Regions from separate parts of the Shinella zoogloeoides genome, predicted to be linked through region 4. Evidence: predicted binding sites of a transcription regulator. Region 4 holds the regulator's gene; each other region holds the start of a gene.
What was found. The regulator PhoB, encoded in region 4, activates phosphate uptake and scavenging genes when phosphate is short. The targets are predictions, from matches to a motif close to TGTCATNNANCTGTCAT.
Positions count from the first base shown of each region.

Region 1: the regulator PhoB is predicted to act here: its motif matches at 1,793-1,809, upstream of Q9316_RS17635 (alkaline phosphatase D family protein).
Region 2: the regulator PhoB is predicted to act here: its motif matches at 2,080-2,096, upstream of Q9316_RS08300 (ceramide glucosyltransferase).
Region 3: the regulator PhoB is predicted to act here: its motif matches at 3,985-4,001, upstream of Q9316_RS06960 (esterase-like activity of phytase family protein).

Region 1 is NZ_CP132311.1:3,369,784-3,375,689, reverse strand. Features, by position in the region: gene Q9316_RS17640 (M3 family metallopeptidase) at 1-1,755, shown strand, start outside; gene Q9316_RS17635 (alkaline phosphatase D family protein) at 1,905-3,467, shown strand; gene typA (translational GTPase TypA) at 3,604-5,433, shown strand; gene Q9316_RS17625 (GNAT family N-acetyltransferase) at 5,638-5,906, shown strand, end outside.
Region 2 is NZ_CP132311.1:1,462,346-1,468,251, forward strand. Features, by position in the region: tRNA gene Q9316_RS08290 (tRNA-Pro) at 70-146, opposite strand; gene Q9316_RS08295 (L,D-transpeptidase family protein) at 294-836, shown strand; gene Q9316_RS08300 (ceramide glucosyltransferase) at 850-2,001, opposite strand; gene Q9316_RS08305 (cysteine hydrolase family protein) at 2,158-2,703, opposite strand; gene Q9316_RS08310 (GlxA family transcriptional regulator) at 2,805-3,764, shown strand; gene Q9316_RS08315 (bifunctional serine/threonine-protein kinase/universal stress protein) at 3,766-5,169, opposite strand; gene Q9316_RS08320 (metallophosphoesterase family protein) at 5,170-5,906, opposite strand, start outside.
Region 3 is NZ_CP132311.1:1,208,763-1,214,668, reverse strand. Features, by position in the region: gene Q9316_RS06970 (metallophosphoesterase family protein) at 1-933, opposite strand, end outside; gene Q9316_RS06965 (MarR family winged helix-turn-helix transcriptional regulator) at 1,238-1,657, shown strand; gene Q9316_RS06960 (esterase-like activity of phytase family protein) at 1,740-3,932, opposite strand; gene hupB (DNA-binding protein HupB) at 4,199-4,474, opposite strand; gene lon (endopeptidase La) at 4,680-5,906, opposite strand, start outside.
Region 4 is NZ_CP132311.1:101,294-107,199, reverse strand. Features, by position in the region: gene Q9316_RS01415 (aspartate aminotransferase family protein) at 1-688, opposite strand, end outside; gene Q9316_RS01410 (GcrA family cell cycle regulator) at 1,114-1,650, shown strand; gene phoB (phosphate regulon transcriptional regulator PhoB) at 1,779-2,462, opposite strand; gene phoU (phosphate signaling complex protein PhoU) at 2,481-3,200, opposite strand; gene pstB (phosphate ABC transporter ATP-binding protein PstB) at 3,251-4,066, opposite strand; gene pstA (phosphate ABC transporter permease PstA) at 4,081-5,400, opposite strand; gene pstC (phosphate ABC transporter permease subunit PstC) at 5,397-5,906, opposite strand, start outside.

The sequences.
Region 1 (5,906 bases), 700 kb from region 4:
CGGCATTATTCGAAGATCGGCACGAATGCCGCGCTCTTCCAGCGCATCGATACGCTTTGGGAGGGCCGCGAGGCGCTGAACCTTTCGCTGGAACAGACGCGTGTGTTGGAGCGGCACTGGAAGGGGTTCGTCAAGTCGGGCGCAAAGCTCGAAAAACCCGAGCAGGACCGGCTTTCGGCGATCAACGAGACGCTGGCCGGGCTCGGCGCGAAATTCGGCCAGAACGTGCTCGCCGACGAGAAGAACTGGGTGCTCTATCTCGACGAAGGCGATGCGCTCGACGGACTGCCGGACTTCCTGAAGGACGCGATGGCGGCCGCCGCGCGCGAGCGCGGACATGACGGACGCTATGCTGTCACCCTGTCGCGCTCGATCATCGAGCCGTTCCTGACCTTCTCCGCCCGCCGGGACCTGCGCGAACAGGCTTTCCGTGCCTGGGCGGCGCGCGGCGAGAATGCGGGTGACACGGACAATCGCGGCATTGTCCGGGACACGCTGGCGCTGCGCGCGGAAAAGGCCGGGCTGCTCGGTTATGACAGCTTCGCCGCGCTGAAGCTCGATAACACCATGGCGAAGACGCCGGAGGCGGTGAACGATCTCCTGATGCAGGTATGGGAAAAGGCCGTGGCGCGGGCGCGCGAGGAGGAGGCGGAGCTTGCCGCGCTCGTTGCCGAAGAGGGCCGCAACCACGAGGTCATGCCCTGGGACTGGCGCTACTACGCCGAAAAGCTGCGGTCGAAGAAGTTCAACTTCTCCGAGGCCGAGCTGAAGCCCTATTTCCAGCTCGAAAAGATCATCGATGCCTGCTTCGACGTCGCCGAACGGCTCTTCGATGTCCACGCAGTCGAGAAGAAGGACGTGCCGGTCTATCACCCGGACGTGCGGGTCTTCGAGATCCGCGACCGTGACGACAAGCTCGTCGCGATGTTCATCGGCGATTATTTCGCGCGCTCGTCGAAGCGCTCCGGCGCGTGGATGAGCTCCTACCAGAGCCAGCACCGCCTGCCGCTGAAGAACGGTCAGGTCGGGGAGCTGCCGATCATCTACAATGTCTGCAACTTCGCCAAGCCGGCGGAAGGCAAGCCGGCACTGCTGTCGCTGGATGACGCCCGCACGCTCTTCCACGAATTCGGCCATGCGCTGCACGGCATGCTGTCCGACGTCACCTATCCGTCCGTCTCGGGCACGGGCGTGTCGCGCGACTTCGTCGAGCTGCCCTCGCAGCTCTACGAGCACTGGCTGACGGTGCCGGAAGTGCTGACGCGCTATGCGGTGCATTACCGGACGGGCGAAGTGATGCCGCAGGCGCTGCTCGACAAGGTGCTCGCCGCCCGCACCTTCAATTCGGGCTTCGCGACGGTGGAATTCACCTCTTCCGCGCTGGTCGACATGGCGTTTCATACGCGCGGCGCGGTCGAGGATCCGATGGCGGTGCAGGCGGAGGTGCTGCAGAAGATCGGCCTGCCGGCCTCCATCGTCATGCGCCACGCGACGCCGCACTTCCAGCACGTCTTTGCCGGCGACGGCTATTCGGCCGGCTACTATTCCTACATGTGGTCGGAAGTGCTGGATGCCGACGCCTTCGCCGCCTTCACGGAAACGGGCGACGCCTTCAACCCGGCCATGGCCGCGCGGCTGAAGTCCTATATCTACGCCGTCGGCGGCTCGGTCGATCCGGAAGACGCCTACAAGGCTTTCCGCGGCAAGCTGCCGAGCCCGGAAGCGATGCTGGAGAAGAAGGGGCTGGCGGCTTAGGCCAGCTCTCCCGCAGAACCGATGACGGTCGTCCGGCCGTCATCCTCCCGTCATCAAACCTTGGGTGAACCGTCATCGTCCCGTTACCGGACTGACATGCCGCAGACCGATGGTCGGCCCGTCGATTCGCGGGCTGGGCCGGAGGTGGCATGGTTATCGTTCCCGAGACGCTGACGCGGCGCTCGTTCCTTCTGACGGCGGGGGCGGGTGCCCTTGCCACGTCCTCGGCGCTGGCGGTGCCCTACTATGCGCGGCGTCACGGCAGTCCGGTCTTTTCCCATGGCGTGCAATCCGGCGACGTCGATTGCTCCTCCGGCATGGTCTGGGCGCGCGTCGACAGGCCGGCGGAGGTGACGCTGGACTACTCGACCACCGAGAGTTTCGTCGATGCCGTGCGCCTGCCGTTGCAGAAGGCGATCAGCGGCTCGGACAATACGGTCAAGGCGATGCTGCAGGGTCTCCTGCCGGATCAGGACATCTTCTACCGGTTCACGGCAAGCGATCCCTATTCGAGCCATCTCGTTTCCGAGCCTGTCGTCGGCCGCTTCCGTACCGCGCCGATGCGCAACCGCTCGGTGCGTTTCGTCTGGTCGGGCGATACGGCGGGGCAGGGCTGGGGCATCGACGATGTCGGCATGAAGACCTATTCGACCATGCTGCGCCACGAGCCGGATTTCTTCATCCATTCGGGCGACACGGTCTATGCGGACGGGCCGATCCCGGACGAGATCAAGCTGCGTGACGGCGGGGTCTGGAAGAACCGCATCGTCACCGACGAGAAGCGCAGCGTGGCGCGCACGCTCACCGAATTCCGAGGCCAGTGGAAATACAATCTGCTCGACGATCACTTGCTTTCCTTCAACAGCCAGTGCCCCACTTTCTTCCAGTGGGACGACCATGAGGTGCTGAACAACTGGTCGGAATCGAGCGACCTGACCGGCGACCGGCGCTATCCGGACAAGGATATCGGCGTCTACGAGGCTCGCGCGCGGCGCGCCTTCCACGAGATGACGCCGATCCGCTATTTTCCCACCGAGCCCGGCCGCATCTTCCGCAAGGTCGCCTACGGGCCGCTGCTCGACGTGTTCTTCGTCGATCTGCGCTCCTATCGCAGCCCCAACCGGGGCGGCACGGAAAACGGCCTGTTCGGCTGGCGGCAGGCGGACTGGCTGCGCCGGGAGCTTGCCGCCTCGCGCGCCGTCTGGAAGGTGATCGCCTGCGACATGCCGCTCGGCCTCGTCATCTGGGACGATCACGCCAACAGCCTCGGCTACGAGGGCGTGGCGGATGGCCTCAACGGTCCGCCGGCGGCGCGCGAGCGCGAGATCGCCGACCTCCTCGCCTTCATGCGCGACAATGCCATCCACAATGTCGTCTGGCTGACGGCGGACGTGCATTACACCGCCGCTCACCATTACGATCCGTCGCGGGCGAAGTTCCAGGAATTCAACCCATTCTGGGAATTCGTCTCGGGGCCGCTGCATTCCGGCACCTACGGGCCGAAACCGCTCGACATGACCTTCGGGCCGGAGGTGCGTTTCATCAAGTCGTCCAAGGGCGGCATCGACAGCAACCTGCCGCCCTCCGCCGGTCTGCAGTTCTTCGGCCTTGTCGATATCCACGGCGCGAGCGAGGAGATGACGGTGCGCCTGATGGATCGGGAAGACCAGGAACTCTGGCGTATCACCCTGCCGCCGGTGCGCTCGTCGTGAAACGGAGCCGCGCGCCCGGCGGGCAACAGAGTTGCGGCCCGCCTCTTTCGCATTTGCGGAAAAACATGTAAGAGCCCGGCCATTGAAGACGGCGCCCTTTCGTTTCGCGCGCCCCGAACCTCAGAGATTACGACCTATGTCCATCCGCAATATCGCGATCATCGCGCACGTCGACCATGGCAAGACCACGCTCGTCGACGAACTTCTGAAGCAGTCCGGCTCGTTCCGTGAAAACCAGCGCGTCGCCGAACGCGTGATGGACTCGAACGACATCGAAAAGGAACGCGGCATCACCATTCTCGCCAAGGCAACCTCGGTCGAATGGAAGGGCACGCGCATCAACATCGTCGATACGCCCGGCCACGCCGACTTCGGCGGCGAAGTGGAGCGCATCCTCTCGATGGTGGACGGCGCGATCGTTCTCGTCGACAGTTCCGAAGGCCCCATGCCGCAGACCAAGTTCGTCGTCGGCAAGGCGCTCAAAGTTGGTCTCAAGCCGATCGTCGCGATCAACAAGATCGACCGTCCGGACGGCCGTCACGAGGAAGTGCTGAACGAGGTCTTCGACCTGTTCGCCAATCTCGACGCCACCGACGAGCAGCTCGACTTCCCGATCCTCTACGGTTCGGGCCGCAACGGCTGGATGAACGTCAACCCGGAAGGTCCGAAGGACGAAGGCATGGCGCCGCTGCTCGACCTCGTGCTCAAGCACGTGCCGGAGCCGAAGGTCGCCGAAGGCCCGTTCCGCATGATCGGCACGATCCTCGAAGCCAATCCCTTCCTCGGCCGCATCATCACCGGCCGCATCCATTCCGGCTCGATCAAGCCGAACCAGACGGTCAAGGTGCTCGGCCAGGACGGCAAGCTCATCGAAAACGGCCGTATCTCGAAGATCCTCGCCTTCCGCGGCATCGAGCGCACGGCGATCGAGGAAGCCCATGCCGGCGACATCGTCGCCATCGCGGGCCTGACCAAGGGCACCGTCGCCGACACGTTCTGCGATCCCTCGGTCACCGAAGCCATGAAGGCCCAGCCGATCGACCCGCCGACCGTCACCATGTCCTTCATCGTCAACGACTCGCCGCTCGCCGGCACCGAGGGCGACAAGGTCACGAGCCGCGTCATCCGTGACCGCCTGTTCAAGGAGGCCGAAGGCAACGTCGCGCTCAAGATCGAAGAGTCCGGCGACAAGGATTCGTTCTTCGTTTCGGGCCGCGGCGAACTCCAGCTCGCCGTCCTCATCGAGACCATGCGCCGCGAAGGCTTCGAGCTTGCCGTGTCGCGTCCGCGCGTCGTCATGCACAAGGACGAGGCGACCGGCCAGATGCTCGAGCCGATCGAGGAAGTCGTCATCGACGTCGACGAGGAGCATTCCGGCGTCGTGGTGCAGAAGATGTCCGAGCGCAAGGCCGAGATGGTCGAACTGCGTCCGTCGGGCGGCAACCGTGTCCGCCTGGTCTTCTTCGCGCCGACCCGCGGCCTCATCGGCTACCAGTCGGAACTTCTGACCGACACGCGCGGCACGGCGATCATGAACCGCCTGTTCCACGACTACCAGCCCTACAAGGGCGAGATCGGCGGGCGCGTCAACGGCGTGCTGCTGTCCAACGAATCCGGCGAAGCTGTCGCCTACGCGCTCTTCAACCTCGAAGACCGCGGCCCGATGGTCATCGATGCGGGCGAGAAGGTCTATATGGGCATGATCGTCGGCATCCACACGCGCGACAACGACCTCGAGGTCAACGTGCTCAAGGGCAAGAAGCTCACCAACATCCGCGCCGCCGGCAAGGACGAGGCCGTCCGCCTGACGCCGCCGATCAAGATGACGCTGGAGCGTGCGCTTTCCTGGATCCAGGACGACGAACTCGTCGAGGTGACGCCGAAGTCCATTCGCCTGCGCAAGCTCCACCTCGACCCGAACGACCGCAAGCGATTCGAAAAGCAGCGTTCGGCCGGCGCCGCATAATCGGACACTCCCAAAACGGGACAAGAACGACCCCGGCCCCCGCGCCGGGGTTTTTCATGTGTGTGCCATCTTTTTACGACTTGTGACGTTTGTTAAAAAAGCGTTAACTTTTCGCGTTGCCGCCGCCAACTCGCCTGTGGGCAAGAAGAATCTCCGTCTGGTGCGGGATTCCGGCAGCATCGGTGCGGGAATAAGAGTCGTGTTATGAAAACACTGTCGATCGATGTACGGCGCGCCGAGCCGCTGGACGCGCGCGCGATATCCGAGACGCATCGGATATCGTGGCTGCAGGCCTATGGCGGCCTCATTCCGCACAAGCCGCTCAACCAGATGGTCGACCGGCGGGACGAGGCCTGGTGGCGCAAGGCGACACGCGGTCCGGCCACGCTCCTGGTACTGGACGTTGCCGGCACGGTGGCGGGCTATGCCACGCTCGGCCTCAACCGCGCCCGGGCGCTGCCGCAGGAAGGCGA
Region 2 (5,906 bases), 1.4 Mb from region 4:
TGCATAACCCGAATTCCGTAAAGGGGAAATGACCGGAAGAGCATTTGGCATCGAAACGCCCGCCGGACGTGGTCGGAGTGGAGAGATTCGAACTCCCGACCCTCTGGTCCCAAACCAGATGCGCTACCAGACTGCGCTACACTCCGTCCGTCCCGGCGATGGGGAGATACACGCATCCGCTTGACGTCGCAACAGCAAATGGCCTCTTTCTGGATGTTGTTACAGGGAAACTGTCTTTCCGGGCGATGGCGATTCGGCCCGATCGTCGCAGATAAAGAATGCCGCGAGAATATATGCTCAAGAAGATCCTGTTCATCACCCTCCTGCTGGTCGCCGCCCTGTTTGCCTACACCAAGGTCATGGCCCGCATCGGCTCGGGCGAGCCGCCGCAGATGCGTGCCGCTGACCAGCGGGCGGATCGGATCACGGTTGAAAAAGCGAAGCGGCAAATGACCCTTCTGCGGGACGGTAAGGTCCTGAACACGTATCGCATCTCGCTGGGGCGCGATGGCGACGGCGGGCACAAGCGGCGGGAAGGCGACCAGAGGACGCCGGAAGGAACGTATGTCATCGACTGGCGCAATCCGCGATCGTTGGCGCATCTGAGCCTGCATATTTCCTACCCGGATGCGAAGGACAAGCAGGCCGCGGATGCCGCCGGCTACGCTCCCGGCGGCAATATCATGATCCACGGCCTTGCCAATGGCTGGGGCTGGCTCGCGCCGGTGCATCATCTCTGGGACTGGACCGACGGATGCATCGCCGTCACCGATGCGCAGATGCGCGAGATATGGGCGACGGTGCCCGACGGTACGCCGATCACCATTCGCCCGTAATCGCTGGCTCGGCTCAAGGGCCGGCCGGCGCTTCCTTCAGTTCGCAGGCCGTGGTGCCGATTGTCATCGTGTTGCCGCGCCAGTCGATCGTGCCGCCGAGCCAGGCGCGCAGCCAAATGGCGGGCATCATGATGTCGCGGACGAGCATCGCCGGAACAGAAAAGAGGGAGAGGCGCCAGCCCTTGGCGAAGGCGAGGCCGATTTCCGGCAGGTAGACGGCGGCAAGAACCAGCAGGATGACGGGGGCGAGCGCCGTGTCGCCGAGGAGGGCCGCAGTGACGGCCAAAAGCAGCGGCGGCAGGATGCCGAGCAGGATTTCAGGCGCGAAGAAGCAGGGGAAGGTGACGCGGCGCAGGCGCGACCAGCGGCACTGGCGCGACCAGATCTCCTGTCCGGTGCGGCGACCGAGCGGCTGCTCGAAGGGCGAGGAGACGAGATGGACCTGAAGGCCGAGCCGGTTGACGAGCTTTGTCGAGGCCGCATCCTCGGCGATTTCCGCGTTCAGCGCCTGGATGCCGCCGTTCGCGTCCAGCATGGGCTTGTACCAGAGCATGCTCTTGCCTTGCGCGAAACCGAGGCCGAGCGCCTCGCCGGCATATTGCCAGCGCGCCTGCTGGGTGTTGAGGAACATGCATTCCACCTCGGCCCAGAAGCCATCCGGCCGGGAGCCGAGCGGCGTCGAGCAGACGACGCCGGAATTGTCCCGCCAGCCGGCCATCAGGTGCTGGATGTAATCAGGCGGCATCAGCACGTTGGAATCGGCAAGGATCACCCAGTCGTGCCGGGCGGCCTGCCAGCCCTTGACGCAGTTGTTGAGTTTGGGATTGGCGCTGATGCGGTCGTCGCCGACAAGGATGCGCGATGCGACATGCGGATGGGCGGCCGCCGTCTTCTCTATTTCCGGAATGATCGGATCGCTGCCGTGGGCGACGCAGAAGAGCAGTTCGTAGCTCGGCCAGGTGAGGCGGAAGGCGCGATCCAGCGTCTCAGCGGAAAAGTTTTCGATGCCGCGAACGGGGACGACGATAGAGACGGGCGGCTTCTTGCGGATGTCTCGCGGCGGCGCATCGGTCGCTTTCAGCCGCCTGCCGGCGATGAGGATGCTGGCGAGGTTGGTCGCGACAAGAGCGCCCGAGGCAAGGGCGAGGGCCTGAGCCATGTCCATTCACGCGTACTCCGATGGGCGCCGGCCATGCGGGGCGGCTGCCGGGTGCATTCACGCGGGAAGAGACATCATCGTCACATGACAGGGGAATGACGCGACATTCGCAAGGGGCCGATCGTCTCCGCCATGGGGCGGAGACGAGGTGTTTTGCGCGAATTACGACAGGAATTCCGCAGTCGTCGTGACCTTGCCGTAGCCGAATTCGAGCGCCGACATGATCGTGGCGTGGACCTGCGCGGCCGGCACGACCGAATCACCGAAGGCCTTGTCGCGCGTCGCGCAGGCGTCGTGCACTACGGTGAGGTTGTAGCCGAGATCGGCGGCGGCGCGGGCCGTCGCATCGATGCAGACGTCGCTCATAGCGCCGACGACGACCACGTCCTCGATACCGCCTGCCTTGAGGGTCTCTTGCAGCACCGTGTCGCGGAAGGAATTGGGGTAATTCTTGACGACGACCGCATCGCCCGCCTGCGGCGCGATGGCGGGAATGGGCTCGATGCCATCCGTATTGGGCGCGAAGAGCGGCGAATCGGCCTCCTTCGCGATGTGATGGACATGCACGATCCGGTCGCCTTTGCCGCGTGCGGCTTCCACGACCCGCGCCGCATTGGCGGTGGCGGCGTCGATGCCGGTCAGCGCGAAGCTGCCGGTGGCGAGATAGTCCTTCTGCAGGTCGACGATGATGATGGCGCGTTTGCTCATGAGGGTTCCTTCCGCTTCACGATTGATGATGTGGACATAGTGCCCTCCGCCTGCCATGTCTGGCCATTGGCGATACCGACATAATCAAGGGTGAAAGTGACATGGCCCGCGCTGCCGAAATCGGACTGGTGCTCTATCCCGGTGTCCAGATGGCCGCCGTTCTCGGCATGACTGACCTGTTCAATGCGGCGACAGAGCTGGCCGGCCGGAAGGGGCGGACGGGGTCGACATTGCTTGTCAGCCACTGGCGGCTTGAAGACGGTAAGCCGGTGCGCACCGACGCGAGCAATGCGCCAGGCGAAGCGCCGCGGCCCTGCGTGCTCGTGCTGCCGCCGGCGCTCGGCGATCCGATCGCGCGGGCGGACGCGGCGCCCTTTGCCGCGTGGCTGCGGCAGTGCCATGCCGGCGGCATCCAGCTCGCCTCGATCTGCGCCGGCGCCTTCCTGCTCGGCGAGACGGGGCTGCTGACGGGGCGCACCATCACCACCAACTGGGTGATCGCCGAGACCTTCGAGGTGCGCTTTCCCGATGTGCGGGTCGATACGGACCGGCTGCTCAGCGATGACGGCGATATCGTCACGGCCGGCGGCGTGATGGCCTGGGTGGATCTCGGGCTCAAACTGATCGACCGCTTCCTCGGCCCGACGATCATGCTGGAGATCGCCCGGCAGTTCGTCATCGATCCGCCAGGGCGAGAACAGCGCTACTACAGCACCTTTTCGCCGCGCCTGCTGCATGGCGATGCCGCCATCCTGAAGGTGCAGCATTTCCTGCAGGCGAGCGAGGCGAAGGAGATCGGCCTCGATGTCCTCGCCGCGCAGGCGGGGCTGGAGGAGCGCACGTTCCTGCGGCGGTTCCGCAAGGCAACGGGGCTGACGACGACGGATTACTGCCAGCGGCTGCGGGTGGCCAAGGCGCAGGAGCTGTTGCAGTTCACCACGCGCTCGGTCAATCTGGTGGCGGTGGATGTCGGCTATAACGACCCCGGCGCCTTCCGGAAGGTTTTCGCCCGCATCGTCGGCCTGACGCCGGGTGAGTATCGCAAGCGCTTTCGCTCGTAAGCTATTGCGGGCGCTGGCGATTGCGCACGACGGTGACGGTGCAGGGCGCGTGCGCGGCCACCTCGCCGGAGACGCTGCCGAGCATGGAGCGCATGGCCGATTCGGCGCGGGCGCCCATCACGATATGGTCGACATGATTCTCGCGTGCATAGTCGAGGATGGCGTCGGCGGGCGAGACGGCCTCCAGCACATGGAAGGTGATGCCGCCGCCGGGCGCCGGCAGGCCCGTCGACCAGTTGCGCAGCTCCACGAGCCGCATCACATGCTTGTTGCGGCCTTCCTCGTCCAGCGATGTGTCGATGGCGATGCGGTTGATCTTCAGGACGTTGATGCAGGCGATGCGGGCCTGCGGCGTGTTCTCGATGATGCGGATAACCGTCCTGTGGATCGCCGCGGCGCGTTCCGGTGTGTTGGCGGCAAGATCGATCGCGACGGCGACGATCGGCGCATCGGCAAGCTGGGCCTCCGCCGTCTGCGGCTTGACGGTCTCGATCGGCACCGGATTGAAGCGGCGGCGCAGCACCATGCCGAACGGATCGCGCTTCATCTTCTCCGCCCGGGCCGTCAGCTTGACGGCGGGAAGGTCCTGCAGGTCGAGGGCGAGCTGGGCCGCGCTCGGATAGCGCCAGGCGGGGTTCACTTCCAGGCAGCGCAGGATGACTTCCTGCAAGGCCGGCGGAATGGCGCCGTTGCGGGCGCGCGGCGGCAGCGGATCGCGCCAGAGCCGGCGTTTCAGGCCCTTCAGCCGCTGGGGATCGCCGAAGGGCCGTTCGCCGGTCGCGAAGAAATACAGCATCACGCCGAGCGCGAAGAGATCGCTGCGGAAATCGCTGCGCGTGCCCAGCACCTGTTCGGGCGCCATGTAGGGCGCGGTGCCGTAGGGCAGGCGGAACTGCTCGTCCATCAGGTCCGGCAGGTGGACGTGGCGGGCAAGGCCGTAGTCGATCAGCACAGCCTCGCCGCTCTCGCGGAACATCACGTTGGAGGGTTTCAGGTCGAGATGCACGACATGCTGGCGGTGCAGCGAATCGAGCGCGACGGCGACCTTCGCGCCGATGGCGACGACCTCCTCCGGCGGCAGCGGCAGGCGCTCGAGCAGCGGATAGAGCGAGGTGCCGGGTAGGCGCTCCATGACGATATAGGGGAGCGTGGCGAAATCGCCGTTGGCGACGAAGCGCGGCACATGCGGGCCGGAAAGCCGCGGCAGGATCATCTGCTCCATCTCGAAGCCTACGATGGCCGCGGGGTCGTCGCCTTCGCCGATGACCGGCACCTTCATGAGGATCGGGAAATCGATATCCGGCCGGCTGACCTGCCAGATGCGCGCCATGCCGCCATTGTGGGCGATATCCTCGATTGTAAAGCCGTCGATCACGTCGCCGGGTTTCAGCCGCGCCTTCATCATCTAGCGTCCCCGCAGCAGGCGGTCGGCGAGGGAGGAGGGCAGGCCGGCGGCGCGGATCTTGTCTGCGGCCTTCTCCATGTCATAGGCGGCGCGCTGGAAGCGCAGTTCCGCCTTTTCCGTGTCGTAGAGCGCGAAGGCGGCGGCGGGATTGCCGTCGCGCGGCTGGCCGACGGAGCCCATGACGGCAAGCCAGCGGCGCTGCGGCAGCAGCGGCACCGGCGTGGCGGCGACGGGACAGAAATGCGTGACCCTGCCGCCCGGCGCGGTGCAGTATAGCGCGGGCTTGTGCACATGGCCGCAAAAGCTGACGCGCGCCTCGCAGGCGGCAAGGTGCTGGCCGGCGTCGCTGGCATCGAGCACATAGTTCCAGTCCGACGGCGCGCTGGCATCGGCATGGACGAAGAGGCAATCGCCCTCTCGCGCCTTGAAAGGCAGGGCGGCGAGGAAGGCGCGGGTTTCGCCGCCGAGTTGCCGGCGCGTCCATTCGAGCGCGAGCGTCGCCGCCGCGTTCATCGAGAAGGAAGGGTTTCCAACCGCATCGTCATGGTTGCCGCGCAGCACGATGGCGCCATCGGCGGCGAGCTGCATCGTCCGCTCGGCGCACCATTCCGGATCCGCGCCGTAACCGACGATATCGCCGAGCAGCACGAACCGTTCCGCACCCACCGCCCCGGCCGCGGCGAGCACCGCCTCGAACGCCTCGCGGTTGGCATGGATATCGGAGAGAATGGCAAGCA
Region 3 (5,906 bases), 1.1 Mb from region 4:
CAGGTCCTCGTCGCGGCGCAGGCGCCAGGCGAGCGACGTCGCGCCTGTGAGCATGAGGCGGGCGACGAGATGGGCACCGCCGGCCGCCGCCCTCGCCTCGCCCAGCACCGTTTCGGCGCGGTCGAGCATGGCGGACCAGTCGTCGATATCAGAGAGATCGACGGAAAGCCGCTCGAACACCGCGAGCGCGACGAGGCGTTCCTCGCAGGCGATCGTGCCGTCCTCGGCAATGGTGGCGAGCGTCACGCCCTTCGGCCCGCCCTCGTTGATGTCGCGGCCCTGCGGATTGCCGGGCATGACGATCCAGGGCTTTTCGAGATGCACGCGGCGCTGGTGGATATGGCCGAGCGCCCAATAATCGAAACCGTGCGCCGTCAGGTCCGGTATGCCGACAGGCGCATAGGGATCGTGGCGGCTCGCGCCGGCGAGACTGGTGTGCATGAGGCCGATATTGAGGGCATCCGCCACCGGCGCGCGATAGGTCGGCAGCAGTGAGGCGGGGGCATGGGGATTGGCGAAGCTGACGCCGTGGACATGCACCTCGCGGCCGTTGGCGAGCGCCCCTGCCCTTACCGGTTTGCCGCGGCCGTCGAAGACGTGCACGTTCGGCGGGAAGGTCAGCTCCCGGGTGATCTGCGACTGCGCATCATGGTTGCCGCGGATGAGGAACACGCGGATGCCGGCCGCCTCCAGCCGGCGCATCTGGCCCATCAGGAAGAGCGCCGTCGCCATGGAGGTCTGCGACCCGTCATAGAGGTCGCCGGCGATGATGACCGCATCCACCGCCTCCGAAATTGCGAGATCGACGATGCGCTCCAGCGCCTTGCGCGTCGCCCCGCGCACGAGGTCGCCTAGGTCAGCATTGCGCAATGCGAGCGAGGTGAGCGGCGAATCGAGATGGAGGTCGGCCGTATGAAGGAAGCGGAAAGGCATGCCGGACAATCGCCTCCGCCTTCCGCGGGGTCAATGCTTGCAGCAACGCTCGGCAGGTTATGCAGGAAAGAAATCGTTTCCCCCCGAAAAAGCCGGAGAAGAGGTAAGAAAACCGACCTGTTGCCTGACCGTTCGCATTTACAGGCATCGTTCAATATCTATGATCAAATTCTCCGAAAAACTTCGTGATCATTTGACATGGTCCCTCATAATACCTATATTCCACCTCATGACTAGCACGATAGAAATCTCCCAAGGCATGTTCAAACTCTACCATCAGGTGAGTCGCCTGGTGAATGAGTGCATGATGGACGAAGGCGTATCGCTCGCCCGCAGCAAGTTCCTGCTTTTGCTGGAATGCCAGGGCCCGCAGCGCTCCACGGACATCGCCTGCGCTCTTGGTTTCGCACCCCGTACGGTGACGGAAGCGATCGATGGTCTTGAGCGTGACAAGCTGGTCAAGCGCGAGCCCGATCCGAAGGACCGACGCGCCAAGATCGTCTCGATAACGGATATGGGCCGGACCGTCATCTCGGCCGCCCAGCAGCCGCAGCACAAGACGATCGAAGCCATATTCGCGGTTCTGACCGAAGACCAGAAGCAGCATATGAAGGAAATCATCCGCTGTCTCAGCGAGAAGACCGAGGAGCTGCAACGGGAACGAGACAAGAGCGAGGGCATTGCCGACGCGGCACCCGTTCGCTCCCTCCACGCCGTCGGCTGAGCCGGGCGGCATCGAAAACCGAAAAGGCCGGGATCGCAGGATCCCGGCCTTTTTTGTTTGTCGCCTTTCGGGTGGTCCCGGCTTACATCGCGTTGATCGGGCCGATGCCGAAGAACAGCGTCTCGCCGGAGGAGTCGTCCACCCCGTCATTGTCCGTCACGACGAAGCCGTTGCCGGCGGCGTCGATGGCAAAGCCCTCGACCTTGTCGACGACGTAGCCGTTTCCGGCCTTCAGGTCGGGAATGAGGTCGCGGACCTCTTGCTTCTTCACGACCGGCAGCTCGGTGCCGAGCTTGGCCGGCTTCAGGTCGGCGAGCGCGACGCGGTAAAGCTTCTTCAGCTTGGCCGCCTGGCCGATCAGGTTGTCGCGCTCGATGATATAGGCATAGTCGCCGTTCACCGTGATCTCGGAGAGGCCGACCCAGCCGCTTTCCGTCTTTTCGAGCGGATAGCGCACCGCGCCCCATTCCTTGGACGACGGCTTGTAGGAGACGAGCTTCACGAAGCCCTTCTCGTCGTCGCCCCATTCGCGCTGCATGGCCATCCAGAGCACCATGTCGTCGCCTTCGCCGACGCTGGTGATGCCCTCGAAGCCGAAACGCTTCTCGCCGGCGCGCAGCTCGGCGGGGATGGCGATTTCCTTCTCGATCTCGCCCTTCTCGTTCACGTGGATGATGGCATGGGCGTAGAGCTTGTCGGCATCGCCCTCGTTGGCAAGCCAGAAGCCGCCCTCGCCGTCCGGCGTCAGGCCTTCGCTGTCGAGCTTCTGAGCGGCGGCGCCGTTGCGCGTGATGCGCAGCGCATCGACGATCTTCGCCGGCTTCTGCGTGGCGTCGATCGTGAAGATCGTCGGCTGCGAGGCGTAGAAGGAGTCGTTCACGGCATGGAGCATGCCCGGCTTGTCCTTGATAGGCGCAAGGCCGGACAGCGCGCCGAAGCCGATCAGTTCGCCGTCTTTCTCGGTGGAGACGATCTGCGGATACGTCGCCTCGCCTTCCGCGCGCTCGTAGATCATGACGTGCGAGCGTGCGCCGCCGTCCTCGACGAGGTCGCTTTCGTTGGCGGTCACGAAGAGGTTGCGGGCCGGAATGGCGACCGCGCCTTCCGGGCCGACGCCCGAGGGCAGAAGCTGGAGAAGTTCGGGCTCCGTGCCGGTGTCCTTGTAGACGCCGACGATGGAAGCGCGCTCGGCCAGCACGAAGAACAGGTTGTCGTCGCCGAATTTGGCGGCTTCCAGGCCTTCCGGCTCCACGCCCTTCTTGTTGCGCTTGTCCGGGTAGTGGCCGATCTTCGCGATTTCACGCTCGAAGCCGGCGCCGTTCTCGTGGAGAACCTTGCCTTCCTTGTCGAAGATGGTGAAGCCGCGGGCGCCGCCCTTCCAGTCGCCCTCGTTGGCGACGACGAGGCGGTTGTCGTCGAGCCACTTCACGGCGTCCGGCTCGCGGGCGACGTCCTTGACCTCGCCGGTGAACTTCAGCGCACCGTCTTTCTTGGTATCGACGCCCTCGAGGCTGACGGTGCCGGCGGAGAAGTGGCTCTTCACGGCGCCGGTCTTGCCGTCGACGATGACGATATGGTTGTTTTCCTGCAGCGTGAGGGCGATTTCGTCGAGGCCGTTGAAGGCAACGAATTCCGGCTCCGGGTCCTCGCCGGCAACCGCGGCAAGGCCGGTGAGCGTCACGCGCTTCAACGAGCCGCAATCGACGACGCCGTCCTTGAGCGACAGCAGGACGAGATCGCCGGCCGGCATCTGCGGGATGGCGCCGTCATTGACCTCTTCATCGCGCTCGTTCTCGATGGCGATCGCGGCGATCGTCTTGTCCTTGTTGAGGGCGATGGAATCCGGCTGGCCGCCGATATCGCAGGTCGCGTCGATAGCCTTCGAGGCGAGGTCGACCTGGGTGAGAACGCCCGACGGCTTCACGAAGCTCTCGCGGGTGTTGACCGCGACGAGCGCCTTGCCGGCCGCTATAGCGACGGAGGTCGGCTCGCCGTCGAAGGAGACGGAGCCGCCGGCCTTCGGGGCCTTCGCGTCGGTGATGTCGATGAAGCCGATCGCCTTGTTCGGGCTGTCGGAATAGACGAGCGTATTGCCGTCCTCGGAGGCGGCGATGATTTCGGACGAGGTCGGCATCGCCTTATCCACGCCCTCGGGCAGGTTGTCGGCTACGGCGAAGGATGAAATGCGATTGAATACGGGCTCGGCGCTGGCGGCGGGGGCCACCGATGCGGCGAGGACCGCCGCGAGCGCGGCGGTGAGCGAACGGGTCTTCATGAAAACCTCCGGAATCCGGTCAATAGGAACCGGGCGGTTCTGCGGCTTTCGTGTTACAGGCCGATGACAATGGCGTGTCATCCCGTCCCTTGCCCCGCAAATAAAAAGGGGTCCGGAAAACCGGACCCCTGCCCTGAACTTCAGGATTTGCGGCGGAGTGGATAACCGCTCTGCCCGCAGCGCCGCGCGCCACGGATGACGCACAGGAAGCGCTGCAGAACTTCAAGGCTGCCGCATGGTCTGAAGGATCATGCAGCCGCATCGGATCAGCCGTTGACGGCGTCCTTCAGGCCCTTGCCGGCCGAGAACTTCGGCACGTTGCGAGCCGGGATCTCGATCTCGGCGCCGGTCGAAAGGTTACGACCCTTCGAGGCTTCGCGGCGCGATACGGAGAAATTGCCGAAACCGACGAGACGAACGTCACCGCCGTTCTTGAGTTCGCCCTGGATCGTCTCGAAAACGGCGTCGACAGCAGATGCTGCGTCCGTCTTGGAGAGGCCGGACTTCTCAGCCACTGCGGATACGAGTTCATTCTTGTTCATGTTTCCACCCCTTTCTTACGGTTTGAAACGACTCTTACAAGTCGGGGGCAGAATACGCATCGCCCTTCTCCCCGCAAGAAAATTTCGTCGGAATCCCCTGAGAATCCGGGGTTTACACACTCTTTTCAACGAAAAAGACCGGCCCAGGGGCCGGTCCTTTGCTGTTTGACTTGAAAAAGCCGGGCGTAGCGCCCCGCGATAACGCTCAATGCGCGATTGCAGCGGCGCCGTCTTCAGCCGATTCGACCGCCGGAACCTTGGCCGCTTCGGCCGTACCGTCCCACTCGATCGGCTCGGGCGTGCGCAGCAGCGCATGGCTGATCACCTCGCCCATACGGGATACCGGAATGATCTCCATGCTGTTCTTCACATTGTCCGGAATGTCCGCCAGATCCTTGGCGTTCTCTTCCGGGATCAGCACCTTCTTGATGCCGCCGCGAAGCGCTGCAAGCAGCTTTTCCTTGAGGCCGCCGATCGGCAGTACCCGGCCGCGCAGCGTCACCTCGCCCGTCATCGCGATATCCTTCGAGACCGGAATGCCGGTCATGATGGAGACGATGGCGGTCGCCATGGCGATACCGGCCGACGGGCCATCCTTCGGCGTCGCGCCTTCCGGTACGTGCACGTGGATGTCTGTCTTGTCGAAGCGCGGGGGCTCGATGCCGAAATCGACGGCGCGCGAGCGGACATAGGAGGCCGCCGCCGAAATCGATTCCTTCATCACGTCCTTCAGGTTGCCGGTGACCGTCATGCGGCCCTTGCCACCCGGCAGGCTGACGCCTTCGATGGTGAGCAGTTCGCCGCCGACTTCCGTCCAGGCAAGGCCCGTGACGACGCCGACCTGGTCCTCGCGCTCGGCTTCGCCGTGGCGGAAGCGCGGAACGCCGAGGAAGTCGTGGATGTTCTCCGCGGTGACCTCGACCTTCTTCGACTTGCCCTTGATGATCTCGGTCACCGCCTTGCGGGCGAGCTTCATCAGTTCACGCTCGAAGTTTCTGACGCCCGCCTCGCGGGTGTACTGCTGGATGACCGCCATCAGAGCGCCGTCGGTGACCGAGAATTCCTTCGGCTGCAGCGCGTGGTCGCGGATCGCCTTGGGCAGCAGGTGCCTCTTGGCGATTTCCAGCTTTTCCTCTTCCGTGTAGCCGGCGATGCGGATCACTTCCATGCGGTCCATCAGGGGCGCGGGAATGTTCAGCGTGTTCGCCGTCGTCACGAACATGACGTTGGACAGGTCGTATTCGACTTCCAGGTAGTGGTCCATGAAGGTCGAGTTCTGTTCCGGATCCAGCACCTCCAGCAGGGCCGAGGACGGGTCGCCGCGGAAATCCATGCCCATCTTGTCGATCTCGTCGAGCAGGAAGAGCGGATTGGACTTCTTGGCCTTCTTCATCGACTGGATGACCTTGCCGGGCATCGAGCCGATATAGGT
Region 4 (5,906 bases):
CGAAGAGGCGGCCCGTGCGGCCGACGCCCGACTGCACCTCGTCGAGGATGAGCAGCAGGCCGTATTCGTCGCAGAGCTGGCGCAGCTCCTGCATGAATTCCTTCGGCACCGGGCGGATGCCGCCCTCGCCCTGCACCGGCTCGATCAGGATCGCAGCCGTTTCCTCGGTGATCGCATCCTTGACGGCGCCGATATCGCCGAAGGGGACCTTGAGGAAGCCCGGCGCCTTGGGGCCGAAACCCTCGATATACTTTTCCTGCCCGCCGGCCGCGATGGTGGCGATCGTGCGGCCGTGGAAGGCGCCGTCGAAGGTGATGATGTGGTACTTGCCGGCATGGCCCTTGGCGAAATGATAGCGACGCGCCGTCTTGATCGCGCATTCCAGCGCCTCGGCGCCCGAATTGGTGAAGAACACCTTGTCCGCGAAGGTCGCTTCCGTCAGCCGGCGGCCGAGGCTTTCCTGGCCCGGGACCTCATAGAGGTTCGACAGATGCCAGACCTTGTCGGCCTGGTCCTTCAGCGCGGCGACGAGATGGGGATGGGCATGGCCCAGCGAATTGACGGCGACGCCGGCGGCAAAATCGAGATAGCGCTCGCCATCTTCGGCGATCAGCCAGACGCCCTCCCCGCGCGTGAACCGGAGCGGCGCACGCATATAGGTTTCATAGAGCGGCGCGGCATCGGCCATGGCGCGTATCCTCCGAAAAGAGATGCGGAAAAACGGGTCCCGTGCTTGACTTTTCCGGACACCAGAAAAATCAAAAGCCGCCTTTCGGCGGCATGCCGCACTATCGGCATTTCACCCCTCCATGTCAACAAAAGTGCATCCCGAAATATGGCTGAACCTGCCGCAAGGTGAGGATTCGCGGCACGCGCGGAAGGTGTCTCTATCGAGTCACACCAGACCAGCAAGTTGGGGAAAACTTAGAAATCGATTCGCGCCGATTCCCGCGACTCTTGTCACAGAGTCCCCCTGTCTCTAGGTTAAAGACCAATTACTAGACTGCATGCGGCGGAACTAGTCACCAAAAGAGTCAAGGCGTTCAGGTTCCGGACCCGTCCGGGACGCGATGAGGGATTCCCGCATTGCGAGCGCCGAGCGGAGACGAGAACATGAACTGGACAGACGAGCGGGTCGAGAAACTCAAGAAGCTCTGGGCCGAGGGCCTGAGCGCGAGCCAGATCGCTGCACAGCTTGGCGGCGTCAGCCGCAACGCGGTGATCGGCAAGGTTCACCGGCTGAACCTGCCGGGCCGCGCCAAGGCCGGCGGCACGCAGACGGCGTCACGCCCGAAGCGCCCGGCCGCGGCAACCCCGCGCCCGTCGAATTTCGCAGCCCGCCCGGCCGTGACGCGCACTGTCGCCCGGCCTGCCGGCAGCGCCCTTCCCAAGGAAGAGCTGGACACCGACTTCGAGACGCAGAGCGAGCAGCTTCCGGTTCCGGCCAACGGCAACAAGGTGGTCGTGCCGATGTCGCGCCGCCTGGAGCTGACCGAACTGACCGAGCGCACCTGCAAGTGGCCGATCGGCGACCCGCTGAACGACGACTTCCACTTCTGCGGCAACGAGTCCCCGGACAACTCGCCCTACTGCACCTACCACCAGCGCCTCGCCTACCAGCCCTCCGCCGAGCGGCGGCGGATGCGGTAACAACAGCGATCGTGGAATGAGATGCGGGCCCTTCGGGGCCCGTTTTCGTTATTGCCGTTGAGATGACCCAAAAACGCGAAACGGGCCCCGAAGGGCCCATTCCCGTCCTTGGGAGGAATTTCGGCGGCTCAGGTTTCCAGCGAATAGCCGGCGCCGCGGACGGTGCGGATGACGTCCTGCATGTTGGCGAAGTTGAGCGCCTTGCGCAGGCGCCCGACATGCACGTCGACGGTGCGCTCGTCCACATAGATGTCGTGGCCCCAGACACCGTCGAGAAGCTGCGAGCGGGAGAAGACACGGCCGGGCGAGGTCATCAGGAATTCCAGCAGGCGGAACTCCGTCGGCCCCAGGCGCACCTCGCGGGTGCGGCGGTGGACACGGTGCGTCTCGCGGTCGAGTTCGATATCGCCGCAGCGCAGCACCGTCGAGACGACCTCGGGCTTGGCCCTTCGCAGCATGGCACGGACGCGGGCGACGAGTTCCGGCGTCGAGAAGGGCTTTACCACATAGTCGTCCGCACCGGTGGCAAGGCCGCGCACGCGCTCGCTCTCCTCGCCGCGCGCCGTCAGCATGATGATCGGCAGGCGCTCCGTTTCCGGCCGCTGGCGCAGGCGCCGGCACAGTTCGATGCCGGAAACGCCGGGCAGCATCCAGTCGAGGATCAAAAGGTCCGGCATGCGCTCCTGCAGGCGCATCTCCGCCTCGTCACCGGAGAGGATCGTATCGACCTCGAAGCCTTCGGCCTCGAGGTTGTAGCGCAGGAGGACGCTGAGCGCCTCCTCGTCTTCCACGACGGCAATTCTCGGCACCATAAAGCGAACCTACTCTCTTTACTCGGAGACGTCGGCGGCAACGACGGACGTCGAGGTGTCGTCCTTCGGGCGCTCGCCTTCCGGCTGCGAGCCGGTCGCCATATAGTAGATGGTCTCCGCGATGTTGGTCGCATGGTCGCCGATACGCTCGATGTTCTTGGCGCAGAACAGGAGGTGCGTGCAGGGCGTGATGTTGCGCGGATCTTCCATCATGTAAGTGAGGAGTTCGCGGAACAGCGAGGTGTAGATCGCGTCGATCTCGTCGTCGCGCTCGCGGATGGCCTTGGCCTTCTCGATCGAGCGGGTGGCGTAGACGTCGAGCACTTCCTTGAGCTGCATCAGCGCAAGTTCGGCAAGATGCTCCAGGCCGCGGGCGAGCTTGCGGGGCATGCCCGAGCTCTGCACGGCGATGACGCGCTTGGCGGTGTTCTTGCCGAGATCGCCGACGCGCTCCAGCTCGGCGGCGATGCGGATGGCGCCCATGATCTCGCGCAGGTCCGCCGCCATCGGCTGGCGCTTGGCGATGGTGACGATGGCCTTGTCGTTGATCTGGCGCTCGGCATTGTCGAGGATGACGTCTTCCGAGATGACCTTCTGGGCCAGCGCCGCATCGGTGGTGACGAGCGCGCGGACGGAATCCGAAACCATCTGCTCGGCCGTGCCGCCCATTTCGGAGATGCGGCGGGAGAGGTACTTCAGTTCTTCGTCATAGATCGAAACGATATGGGTCGATGACATGTCTTTATCCTTGATGCGCTCGGATGGTCAGGGTTTTGGCGACGGTTGCGTCAGCCGAAGCGGCCCATGATGTAATCCTGCGTGCGCTGGTCGTCCGGGTTGGTGAACATCTTGTCCGTGTCGTTCTCCTCGACGAGATTGCCGAGGTGGAACATGGCGGTGCGCTGCGAGACGCGGGCCGCCTGCTGCATCGAGTGCGTCACGATGACGATGGTGAAGTTGGCGCGCAGCTCGTGGATCAGTTCCTCGACCTTGGCGGTCGCGATCGGATCGAGCGCCGAGCACGGCTCGTCCATCAGGATGACCTCGGGGCTGACGGCGACGGCGCGGGCGATGCACAGGCGCTGCTGCTGGCCGCCGGAAAGACCGGTGCCGCCTTCGTGCAGGCGATCCTTCACCTCGTTCCACAGGCCGGCCTTCTGCAGGCTCTGCTCGACGATGGCGTCCATGTCGGCCTTCGCCTTGGCAAGGCCGTGGATGCGCGGGCCGTAGGCGACATTCTCGTAGATCGATTTCGGGAAGGGGTTAGGCTTCTGGAAGACCATGCCGACGCGGGCGCGCAGTTCCACCACGTCGATCGACGGATCGTAGATGTCGTCCGTGTCGAGCGTGATCCGGCCGGTGACGCGGCAGCCGTCGATCGTGTCGTTCATGCGGTTCAGCGTGCGCAGGAAGGTGGACTTGCCGCAGCCCGACGGGCCGATCAGCGCCGTCACGGTGTTTTCGCGGACGTTCAGGTTGACGTCGTAGAGTGCGCGCTTGTCGCCGTAGTAGACCGAGACGTCCTTGCCGATCATCTTGTAGGAAATGTCGTTCATTTTCTTGTCCAGCGCTTTCTCGACTGCTGCTTCTGACATGATGTTCATCTGTCTATAACCTTCTACCAGCGCCGTTCAAAACGGCGGCGCAACAGGATTGCACCCACGTTCATGAGGATGAGGAAGATGAGGAGGATGATGATCGCTCCCGAGGTGCGCTCCACGAAGGCGCGTTCCGCCTCGTTAGCCCACATGTAGATCTGCACCGGCAGTGCCGTTGCGGGCTCAAGCGGCGTCGATGGAATATCGGCGACGAAGGCGACCATGCCGATGAGGAGCAGCGGCGCGGTCTCGCCGAGCGCATGCGCCAGGCCGATGATCGTGCCGGTGAGGATGCCGGGCATGGCGAGCGGCAGGACGTGATGGAACACGGTCTGCATCTTCGAGGCACCGAGGCCAAGCGCGGCCGAGCGGATCGACGGGGGCACGGCCTTCAGCGCCGCGCGGGTCGCGATGATGATCGTCGGCAGCGTCATCAGCGTCAGCACCAGGCCACCGACGAGGGCTGCCGAGCGCGGGAAACCGGCGAAGTTGACGAAGACCGCAAGGCCGAGCAGACCGTAGACGATCGACGGCACCGCGGCGAGGTTGTTGATGTTCACCTCGATGAGGTCGGTGAAGCGGTTCTTCGGGGCGAATTCCTCGAGATAGATCGAGGCGGCGACGCCGATCGGCAACGACAGCGCCAGCACGATCAGCATCATGTAGAGCGAGCCGATGGCGGCGACGCCGACGCCGGCGGCTTCCGGACGGCTCGATGCACCGTTGGTGAAGAGGCCCGTGTTGAAGTGCTTGGCGAACGCCCCGCTTTCGGCAAGCTGGTTCATCCAGCCGACCTGCTTGTCGGAGACCTTGCGGTTGTTCTCCGCCACGCCGAGGTCGATCTGGCCCTTGAAGGCCGAGTCGAGGTCGCCATGCGCCAGGAAAGTCACGTTCTGCGTGGTTCCGATGATCGAGGGATCGGCGGTGACGAGGTCGCGGAACTGGACGCGGACGCTGTCCGAGATCATGCCGCCCACGGCCTTCAGGCCGGCACGGTCGTCTTCGCTGACGCCGAGAACCTTGGCGAGCGCATTGCGGGCGACGACCGGATAGTTGGCCGAGACCAGCTTCTGGGGGTTCGAGGCGCGCTCATTATTCTTGTCGATGATTTGTTCGGAGAACTCGACCGGGATGGTGATCATCGTCTGCTGGAAAGCGGTGTAGCCCTTGGAAAACACCGAGAACAGCAGGAGGAACAGGAAGAGGAGGCCGAAGCCGATCGCGGCCATGCCGTAGAGGCGGAAGCGGCGCTCGGCGGCATAGCGGCGGCGAAGGCCGATATCGCGGCGTTCGGGGCTGGCGGCGATGCCTAGGGCGGGGCTCGTGGAGACCTGGCTCATTCGTACTGCTCCCGGTATTTGCGCACGATATAGAGGGCGTAGATGTTGAGGCAAAGCGTGATGGCGAAGAGCGTGATGCCGAGCGCGAAAGCCACCAGCGTCTGCGGCGAGGTGAATTCGAGGTCGCCCGTCAGCTGGTTGACGATCTTCACCGTCACCGTCGTCATCGGCTCGAAGGGATTGAGCTGCATGCGGGCGGCGACGCCGGCGGCCAGAACCACGATCATGGTTTCGCCGATGGCGCGCGACGCGGTCATCAGCAGCGCGCCGACGATGCCCGGCAGGGCAGCCGGCAGGATGACGCGCTTGATCGTCTCGGAACGGGTGGCGCCGAGGCCGAGTGAACCGTCACGCAGCGCCCGCGGCACGGCGGTGATGATATCGTCCGACAGCGAGGAGACGTAGGGGATCAGCATGATGCCCATCACGATACCGGCCGTCAGAACGCTCTGCGCCTGAATGAAGTTCACATAATTGCCGGTGACGAGACCGTTCAGCTGGGCGGA